One region of the Streptomyces antibioticus genome, then DNA from elsewhere that is predicted to be linked to it. Evidence: riboswitches for the same ligand, from Rfam matches in the RefSeq annotation. Region 1 holds a riboswitch; the other holds the start of a gene.
What was found. Region 1 has a riboswitch for ZMP and ZTP ahead of AFM16_RS24140 (glycine hydroxymethyltransferase). Riboswitches for the same ligand answer to the same signal wherever they lie in the genome.
Positions count from the first base shown of each region.

Region 2: linked by a shared signal. The riboswitch ahead of AFM16_RS01135 (bifunctional 5,10-methylenetetrahydrofolate dehydrogenase/5,10-methenyltetrahydrofolate cyclohydrolase) and the one ahead of AFM16_RS24140 (glycine hydroxymethyltransferase) in region 1 are both predicted to bind ZMP and ZTP.

Region 1 covers NZ_CM007717.1:5,294,476-5,299,384, forward strand. The annotation lists gene AFM16_RS24125 (carboxymuconolactone decarboxylase family protein) at 1-351, opposite strand, end outside; gene pdxR (MocR-like pyridoxine biosynthesis transcription factor PdxR) at 399-1,814, shown strand; gene AFM16_RS24135 (DMT family transporter) at 1,890-2,720, opposite strand; ZMP/ZTP riboswitch at 2,777-2,866, shown strand; gene AFM16_RS24140 (glycine hydroxymethyltransferase) at 2,911-4,377, shown strand; gene trpS (tryptophan--tRNA ligase) at 4,498-4,909, shown strand, end outside.
Region 2 covers NZ_CM007717.1:244,140-249,048, reverse strand. The annotation lists gene AFM16_RS01145 (O-acetylhomoserine aminocarboxypropyltransferase/cysteine synthase family protein) at 1-1,257, opposite strand, end outside; gene AFM16_RS01140 (isopenicillin N synthase family dioxygenase) at 1,254-2,282, opposite strand; ZMP/ZTP riboswitch at 2,598-2,684, shown strand; gene AFM16_RS01135 (bifunctional 5,10-methylenetetrahydrofolate dehydrogenase/5,10-methenyltetrahydrofolate cyclohydrolase) at 2,727-3,590, shown strand; gene AFM16_RS01130 (TetR/AcrR family transcriptional regulator) at 3,600-4,268, opposite strand; gene AFM16_RS01125 (Dabb family protein) at 4,343-4,765, shown strand; gene AFM16_RS01120 (quinone oxidoreductase family protein) at 4,824-4,909, opposite strand, start outside.

The sequences.
Region 1 (4,909 bases):
GTCCGGCACGAAACCGTCGGTGAGGACGGTGACCGCGTCGGTCAGCGCGAGGGCCGCCAGCTCCTTCTCGGTGTAGAAGTGCGGCGACTCCTCCCAGGCCGAGAGCTGGACGATCCGCTCCACGCTCTCCCCGGCCGCCAGGGCGTCCTTGCTGTGCATGTCGATGCAGTACGCGCAGTGGTTGATCTGGGAGGCGCGGATCTTCACCAGTTCGTAGAGGACCGGGTCGACGCCCCTGCGGGCGGCTCCGTCCAGGCGGACCATCGCCTGGAACACCTCGGGGGCGTGCTTGGCCCAGGGCAGTCGGGCGGTGGGTTCGGGGGCGTGCGGGGCTCGTTGTTCGGTGGTCATGTCCTCGACCCTAGGGTCGAGGCAGCCCACGGGTATGGTCCATTTCCATGACGGAAACGTGGGCCACTCTCGGGGTCGACCTGCATCTCGAACCGTCCGGCCCGGGGGTGCGCCGGGGGCTCACCGACGCCCTGCGCGAGGCGGTCCGCGGCGGGCGCCTCGCCCCCGGCACCCGGCTGCCGTCCTCCCGCTCCCTCGCCGCCGACCTGGGGCTGGCCCGCAACACGGTCGCCGCGGCCTACTCCGACCTCGTCGCCGAGGGCTGGCTCACCGCCCGGCAGGGCTCCGGCACCCGGGTGGCGGACCGGTCCGTCGTCCCCTCGGCCGGGGCGGCCCCGCGCCGGCCCGCCCGCGCCCGGCCGCGCCACGACCTGCGCGCCGGCTCCCCCGACCTCGCCTCCTTCCCGCGCGCCGCCTGGCTGCGGGCCGCCCGCCGCGCGCTCGCCGTCGCGCCCTACGACGCCCTCGGCTACGGCGATCCGCGCGGCCGGCCCGAACTGCGCGCCGCGCTCGCCGGCTATCTGGCCCGGGTCCGCGGGGTGCGCGCCGACCCCGAACGCGTCGTGGTGTGCGCCGGCTTCGCCCACGCGCTGCAACTCCTCGCCACGGTCCTGAGCGCGCGCGGGGTACGCACCCTCGCCGTCGAGTCGTACGGCCTGGACGCGCACTGGCGGCTGGCGGAGACGGCGGGGCTGCCCACGGACCCCCTGCCGTTCGACGAACACGGCACGGACCCCTCCGCGTTGCCGCCCGGCGGCGCGGTCCTGCTCACCCCCGCGCACCAGTTCCCGACGGGCGTGGCGCTGCACCACGACCGGCGCGCGGCCGTCGTGGAGTGGGCGCGCCGCACCGGCGGCCTGGTCCTGGAGGACGACTACGACGGCGAGTTCCGCTACGACCGCCGGCCCGTGGGCGCGCTCCAGGGCCTGGACCCCGACCACGTGGTGTACCTGGGCACGGCCAGCAAGTCCCTGGCCCCCGGTCTGCGTCTGGGCTGGATCGTGGCCCCGCCCGGCCTGGCCCGCGAACTCGCCGCCGCCAAGGGCGCGGTGGACACCTGCGGGGTCCTGGACCAGTTGACCCTGGCGGAGTTCATCACCTCCGGCGCCCACGACCGTCACGTGCGCGCCTCCCGCCTCCGCTACCGGCGCCGCCGCGACGCCCTCGTCTCGGTGCTGGCCGAGCGCGCCCCCTGGGTCCGCGTCACCGGCATCGCGGCGGGCCTGCACGCCGTCCTGCGCCTCCCGCCCGGCACCGAACGCGACGTGATCCGCGCCGCCGCCCACCTCGGCCTGGCCCTCGACCCCCTGACCCCCCGCCACCACCACCCCGACGCGACCGACACACCCCCGGACGCCCTGGTGATCGGCTACGCCACCCCACCGGACCACGCCTGGACCCCCACCCTGACCACCCTGTGCACGGCCCTGGGGGTCTCGGACCCGGGGACCGACCTGGGCTGAACCTCCCCAGGGGCGCGGGGAACCGCGCGACCGGCCACGACGGCGCCGCAGCCCTTCACGTGCCGCCGCCACCCCTCACCTCGGCCCGGCGCCGGCGTCCGGCGCCTCCCCGAACCGCGCCAGCGCCAGCGCCCCCGCCACCGCCACCGCGAAGCCCAGGACCGCCACCCACGCCCAGCCCTCCCGTGTCCCGTCGCCCAGCCACACCACGCCGATCACCGCCGGCCAGACCGTCTCGCCGATCACCATGCCGGCCGTCGCCGCCGTCACCGAGCCGCGTTGCAGGGCCGAGGTCAGGGAGAGGAAGGCCGCGCCGCCGCCGAGGAGGAGTGCGTACAGGGACGGGTCGGTCAGGAGGGGGCCGGGGGACAGCGTGTCGATCAGGCGGACCGCGACCTCCACCACGCCGAAGCCGAAGCCCGCGCCCAGGCCCAGCACCGGTGACCGCCCACGTTCCGGCAGCCACCGCCCGGACAGGCCCAGGGCCAGGACCGCGGCCGCCGTGCCGAGCATCGCCCAGGGCAGCCACCCCGGCCCCGTCTCGTCGCCCTCCGGGCCCGCGGCGAGGCCCAGCAGCGCCAGGCCCGCGCAGACCACCCCGACGGCCGTCCACTCCGTCCGGCTCAGCCGGACCCGCAGCAGCCGCGCCGCGACCACCGCCGTCACCGCGAGGCTCGACGCCAGCGCCGCCCCCACGGCGTAGATCGCGAGGGAGCGCAGCGCGAGGATCTGGAACACGAAACCGAGCCCGTCCAGCCCCAGGCCCGCCAGATACCGCCACTGCCGCAGCGCCCTCAGCAGCAGCGCCGCCTCCCCGCCACCGCCCCCGGAGGCGGCCCGCGCGGCCATCGCCTGCAACACCGTCGCCGTACCGAAACACACCGCAGCGCCGAGGGCGCACACCATTCCGAACACCACAGACGGACTGTAGGCCGACAGTCCCCGGCCGGGCGGTAGGCTGCTGACCGGGCCGTGACTGGCGCGCTGGGATGGGACGGACCATCGGGGAGCGGCCTGTGTGTGACCGAGTGCCGTGCGCCTGGGCCAGACCGAGAACCGTGACCGCTTGACGCCCACGCCACCGGAGGCCGACGCCATGTCAGAGCAGCAGTCCCGCCCCGCCGAGAACCTCTCCACCCAGTCGACCGCCTTCCGCGCGGCCCTCGACGTGATCCGCGCCGTCGAGCCGCGCGTCGCCGACGCCATCGGCCAGGAGGTCGCCGACCAGCGCGAGATGCTCAAGCTGATCGCCTCCGAGAACTACGCCTCCCCGGCCACCCTCCTCGCGATGGGCAACTGGTTCAGCGACAAGTACGCCGAGGGCACCATCGGCCGCCGCTTCTACGCCGGCTGCCGCAACGTCGACACGGTCGAGTCCCTCGCCGCCGAGCACGCCAAGGAGCTGTTCGGCGCCCGGCACGCCTACGTCCAGCCGCACTCCGGCATCGACGCCAACCTCGTCGCCTTCTGGGCGGTCCTCGGCGCCCGCGTCGAGGTCCCGTTCCTGGAGAAGGCCGGCGCCCGCCAGGTCAACGACCTCACCGACGCCGACTGGGCCGAGCTGCGCCAGGCGTTCGGCAACCAGCGCATGCTCGGCATGTCCCTGGACGCCGGCGGCCACCTCACCCACGGCTTCCGCCCGAACATCAGCGGCAAGATGTTCGACCAGCGCTCCTACGGCACCGACCCGGCGACCGGCCTCATCGACTACGACGCCCTGCGCGCCTCCGCCCGTGACTTCAAGCCGCTGATCATCGTCGCCGGCTACTCCGCGTACCCCCGTCTGGTGAACTTCCGGATCATGCGCGAGATCGCCGACGAGGTCGGCGCGACCCTCATGGTCGACATGGCGCACTTCGCGGGCCTGGTCGCGGGCAAGGTGCTCACCGGCGACTTCGACCCGGTCCCGCACGCCCAGATCGTCACGACCACCACCCACAAGTCGCTGCGCGGCCCGCGCGGCGGCATGGTGCTGTGCGACGACTCCCTCAAGGACCAGGTCGACCGCGGCTGCCCGATGGTCCTCGGCGGCCCCCTGCCGCACGTGATGGCCGCCAAGGCCGTCGCCCTCGCCGAGGCCCGGCAGCCCGCCTTCCAGGACTACGCCCGGCGGATCGTCGACAACTCCCGCGCGCTGGCCGAGGGCCTGACCAGCCGGGGCGCCACCCTGGTCACCGGCGGCACCGACAACCACCTCAACCTGATCGACGTGGCGGCCTCCTACGGCCTCACCGGCCGCCAGGCCGAGGCCGCGCTCCTCGACTCCGGGATCGTCACCAACCGCAACGCCATCCCCGCCGACCCGAACGGCGCCTGGTACACCTCCGGCATCCGCATCGGCACCCCGGCCCTGACCACCCGCGGTCTCGGCACGGCGGAGATGGACGAGGTCGCCGCCCTGATCGACCGCGTCCTCACCACCACCGAGCCGGGCACGACGAAGTCGGGTGCCCCCTCGAAGGCCGCCCACGTCCTGGACGCGAAGATCGCGGACGAGATCTCCACCCGGGCGACGGACCTGGTCGCGGCCTTCCCGCTGTACCCGGAGATCGACCTGGGCTGATCAGCACCGGCCAGGGAGCAGCGCCCCGTCAGGGGCGCGGGGAACTGCGCGGGCAACCCCGACCGACCCGCAGTTCCCCACGCTCCGAACCCCCTCGAGCTCTCTGAGACAATGGGGGGCATGGCCTCTGATCGACCTCGCGTGCTCTCCGGAATCCAGCCCACCGCAGGCTCGTTCCACCTCGGCAACTACCTCGGCGCCGTGCGCCAGTGGGTGGCCCTCCAGGAGTCGCACGACGCGTTCTACATGGTCGTCGACCTGCACGCGATCACGGTCCCGCAGGACCCGAAGGAGCTGACGGCCAACACCCGGCTGGCCGCCGCCCAGCTCCTGGCCGCCGGTCTCGACCCCGAGCGCTGCACGCTCTTCGTCCAGAGCCATGTCCCCGAGCACGCCCAGCTCGCCTGGATCATGAACTGCCTCACCGGCTTCGGCGAGGCCAGCCGGATGACGCAGTTCAAGGACAAGTCGGCCAAGCAGGGCGCCGACCGCGCCTCCGTCGGCCTGTTCACGTACCCGATCCTCCAGGTCG
Region 2 (4,909 bases), 5.1 Mb from region 1:
GTCGACGCCCTCGATGCCGACCGACAGACGCACCAGCCCGGGCGTGACACCGGCCGCCGCCTGCTGACGGGCGTCCAGTTGGGCGTGGGTGGTGGAGGCGGGGTGGATGACCAGACTGCGGACGTCACCGATGTTCGCGAGATGGCTGAACAGCCGGACCCCTTCCACGAACCGCCGCCCCGCCCGCAGACCGCCCGCGAGTTCGAAGGAGAGGACCGCCCCGGCACCGCGTGGCAGATAGCGCTTGGCCTGCGTCCGCCACGGGCTGGAGGGCAGCGACGGGTAGTGCACCCGCCGCACTTGAGGCTGGTCCTCCAGCCAGACGGCGAGCGCGTGCGCGTTGGACACATGCCGCTCGATACGCAGGCTGAGCGTCTCCAGGCCCTGGAGCAGCAGGAAGCTGTTGAACGGCGAGACGGCAGGACCCAGATCGCGCACCAGCCGGGTGCGCAGCCGCAGCGCGTAGGCGAGCCCGAGGTCGGAGAAGGAGTCCCAGAACGACAGCCCGCCGTAGGTCGGATCGGGCCGGGTCAGCCCCGGCCAACGGCCGGGATCGGCACCGAAGTCGAACCTCCCGCCGTCCACGACGATCCCGCCGATCGCGGTGCCGTGTCCGGAGAGGAACTTGGTGGTGGAGTGCACGACGATGTCCGCGCCGTGCTCGAACGGCCGCAGCAGATACGGCGTGAGCACCGTGTTGTCGACCACGAACGGCACCCCGGCCTCGTGGGCGACCCGGGCCACCGCCTCGATGTCCAGGACGTTGCCGCGCGGATTGCCGAGGCTCTCCCCGAACAGCGCCTTCGTTGCGGGACGTACGGCCGCCGCCCAGGCACCGGGGTCGTCCGGGTCGTCGACGAACGTGACGTCGATGCCGAAGTCGGCGAACGTGTGTTCCAGCAGGGTGCGGGTGCCGCCGTACAGGGACGACGAGGCCACGATGTGGTCGCCCGCCCGGGCCAGGTTGAGCAGGGCGAGGCTCGTCGCGGCCTGCCCGCTGGCCACGGCGACCGCCGCCGAACCGCCCTCCAGGGACGCGATCCGGTCCTCCGCCACGGCGGTCGTCGGATTCGACAGCCGCGTGTACGCGTGCGTGGCGAGATCGCTCAGCTCGAAGGCCGCCGCCGCGTGCGCGGTGTCCCGGAAGACATAGCTCGCGGACTGGTGGACCGGTACGGCCCGCGCGCCGGTGGCCGGGTCCGGCACCGCGCCGGCGTGCACCTGCCGGGTCTCGAACCCCCAGCGTCCGTCGCTCATCGGGCGTTCTCCCGCCGGGCCAGGACGTCGGACCACCAGCGCTCGGCCACCCGCGGATGCGAACGCAGCCAGCCCACCACGGCGTTCTCCCCGAAGGCCGCCAGGAGCGGATTGTCCGGGTCGTCGCTCACGCCGCGACTGAGCGCCGCCAACTCCGGTGGCAGGAGCAGGGGTTTGACCACCGCGTCCAGACGCGGGCCGAGGAAGAAGGGAATCGAGTAGCGGTGGACACCGGGCTGCGGGCTGACCACCCGGTGCTGAGTGGCCCTCAGATAGCCCTGGGTGGCGATCTCCAGCATCTCGCCGATGTTGAACACGAACGCGTCGTGCACGGGCACCGCGTCGATCCACCCGCCGTCCTCGCGCCGCACCTGGAGCCCGCCGATGTCGTCCTGCTGCAACAGGGCGAGATAGCCGTAGTCCTTGTGCGCGCCCACGCCCTGATCGGCGTCCTGGGCGGCGCGCGGGGGATAGTGCACGATCTTCACATGGACGGCCGCCTCGTCGTCGAACCACTGGTCGAAGTAGCCCTCGTCCTGCCCCAGCGCGGCAGCCAGGGCCCGCAGCACCTCACGGCTCACCCGCAGCGCCTCCGCCTGCCAGCGCAGTACGGTGTCCCTCAACTCCGGCAGCGCGGACGGCCATTGGTTGGGTCCCACGAGCCGCACGTAGTCGGGGTCGCCCGGGCCCGTCGTCAGCGCGGCACGCTCGGGGCCGATGTCGATCTGCTCCCGCCAGTCGGGGCTGCCCGCCGTGTACTCGGTACCGGTGCGCGTATAGCCCCGGAACTGAGGCGAGTTGACGTTCTCGATCTCCAGCCGCTGGTGCTCCGGCAGCGCGAAGAAGGCACGCGCCAGGGCGAGCACCTCGTCGCGCAGCGCCCTGGGGACGCCGTGGCCGGTGACGTAGAAGAAGCCCGTCTCATGGGCGGCGGAACGGAGTTCGGCCAGGAAGGCGGCACGGTCGGAGTCGGGACCTCGGAAGCGGGAGATGTCGATGACGGGCAGAACTGCGGGCTGGGCCATGGGGGTCCTTCGAGGCAACGCCGGGCGGACCGCTCACCGGCCCTGGGACAGGGGCCGATCGGAGCGGACGGAGGAATCAGGAAACCGATTCAGGCGGGAGAGAGGTCGGAGGTCGCGAGCCGTCGTACGGCGTTCAGCGACAGACCTGGTCGAACTGGTCGGCGCGGCGGCTCACCCAGAACGGGTCGAGCAGCACGGCGTAAGCCGGTCCAGTGGTCTCCATGGCCGGATGAAAGCACACCCGGGACCGGCCCGTCCACCACGCGTCCCACCGCCCGAGACACCCCGGCCGCCGCGAGCGGTCCACTACAGTGGCGTGTGGGCCGTGACTGGCGCTGAGGTGGAGCACCACCGGGGAGCGGCCTGCCGAACCGGTCGATGCCGTGCGCCTGGGCGAGTGGTCAGCGACGCCTGGAGGCGACCATGTCCCGCACGCGCACGCACATGCAGACCCGGACGGCCCGGCTGATGGACGGGACCGCCCTGGCCCGGCGCGTCGTCGAGGAGACGTCGGTCAGGGCGGCGGAGATCACCCGGCGTACCGGTGTGACGCCGTGCCTCGCCACGGTGCTGGTGGGCGAGGATCCGGCCTCGGTGACGTACGTCCGGATGAAGCGGGCCCGGTGCGCGAAGGCCGGCATCGACTCGCGGCTCGTCAGCCTGCCGGCCGCCACCACGACCGCCGAACTCGTAGGCACCCTGCGGACCTTGTCGCAGGACCCCGCCGTGCACGGCATCCTGTTGCAGCACCCCGTCGGCCCGCACATCGACGAGCGGGCGGCGTTCGAGGCCATCGCGCCGGAGAAGGACGTCGACGGCGTCACGATGAGCAGCTTCGCCTCGATGAGCTTCGGACGGCCCGGCTTCGCGTCCTGCACCCCCGGCGGAATCATGCGGCTGCTGGACGCGTACGACGTCGAACTCACGGGCCGGCGTGCCGTGGTGGTGGGCCGCAGCGCGATCCTCGGCAAGCCCGTCGGCATGCTGCTGCTCGCCCGCGACGCCACCGTCACCTACTGCCACTCCCGTACGGCGGACCTGGCGGCGGCCGTACGGGAGGCGGACGTCGTCGTCGCGGCCGTGGGACGGCCCCGGCTGATTCGCGGCGAGGACATCAGGCCCGGCGCCGTCGTGATCGACGCCGGATACAACGCGGGCAACGTCGGTGACGTCGACTTCGACACCGCCCGCACCCGGGCCGGCCTGATCACCCCGGTCCCCGGCGGGGTGGGGCCCATGACGATCGCCGTCCTGCTGGAGCAGACCGTCGACGCGGCGTCCGCCCAGCTAGGGCTGGCAACTCGCTGAACAGAAGGCTCAGTGCGAGGCGGGTTCGTCGGCGCCGTAGGCGCGCAGGAAGACGTCCACCGCCGCCTCCGCCACATCGCGCAGCTCGGCGGCGGGGACCCGGCGGGTGCCCAGCCGGGAACGCGACTCCAGCGGGCCGGTGAGCAGGGCGAAGAAGTGCTCGGCGGCCCGCTCCGGGTCGCCGCCGCGCAGCCGGCCGGCCAGCGAGAGCCGGGCCAGCCGGTCGGCGAGCGCCGCGCGCGGGCGGTGCGCGGTGCGCTCCTGCACGGTGTCGATCAGATCGGGGAACTGCGACACCTGCGCGTACGTCAACGACCGCAGCGCGCGGGAGCGTTCACCGCAGCACACCGTCAGCAGCCGCCGGGCGAGATCCGTGAGCGCCGCCCGCAGGTCGCCGTCGGGGCCGAGGGTGCGCAGCCGTTCGACCGCGGCGAGGCTCTCCGCCGCCAGGGCGTCGGCGGCCAGTTCGACCGTGTGGCGGAAGAGGGTCTCCTTGTCGCGCAGATGGCTGTAGACCGTCGGTTTGGCGACGCGCGCCTCCTCCGCGATCTCCTGGACGCACGCCTGCGCGTACCCGCGCCGGGCGAAGACGGTGAACGCGGCGTCCAGGATCGCCTGCCGCTTGTCCACCCGGCCACGCGTCACGCCACCGGCCCCGCTTGACTCTACTGAACCCATGGGTTCATTCTAACTGTGCTACCAGCAAGGCAAGTTGACTGAACCGATGAGTTCAATCGAGCGGGTGGGAGACCATGATCGTTCACATGCTGCGCTTCGCCTTCAAGGACGGGACGACCGAGGAACAGAGGGACCGCGTCCTCGCGCTGATGCGCCGGACGGCCTCCGTGGAGTCGGTGTCGTTCGCCACCGTGGGACAGAGCCTGGGCGACCCCGCCGAGGGCCTCACCCACGGCTACTGCGTGGGCATCGCCGATCTGGCCGCCCTGGAGCGGTACATGCACGACCCGGTCCACCTGGCCGGAGACCCCGAGATCCTTCCGCACCTCGCCAGGATCCGCATCGGCCCCGACGTCTCCGACGACATGGACCCGGGGCTGGCCGGCGAGATCATGGCGCTCCACGAGAAGAAGGTCGCCCTGTACCCCGAGTGGGGCGCCCAGCTCGAACCGCTCGTCGAGATCGGGGTCGCCCCGGGCGGGCCGCCCCCGGCGTGACCGCCGCCGCCGCTCGCCTCGACGGCCACGCCCGGGGTCTCATCTCACGCGGGTGGCCTCAACCACCCACCCGCAGCACGGCCTTGCCCGTGTTCGCACCGGCCTCCAGCAGGCGATGCGCCTCCGACGCGTCGGACAGCTCGT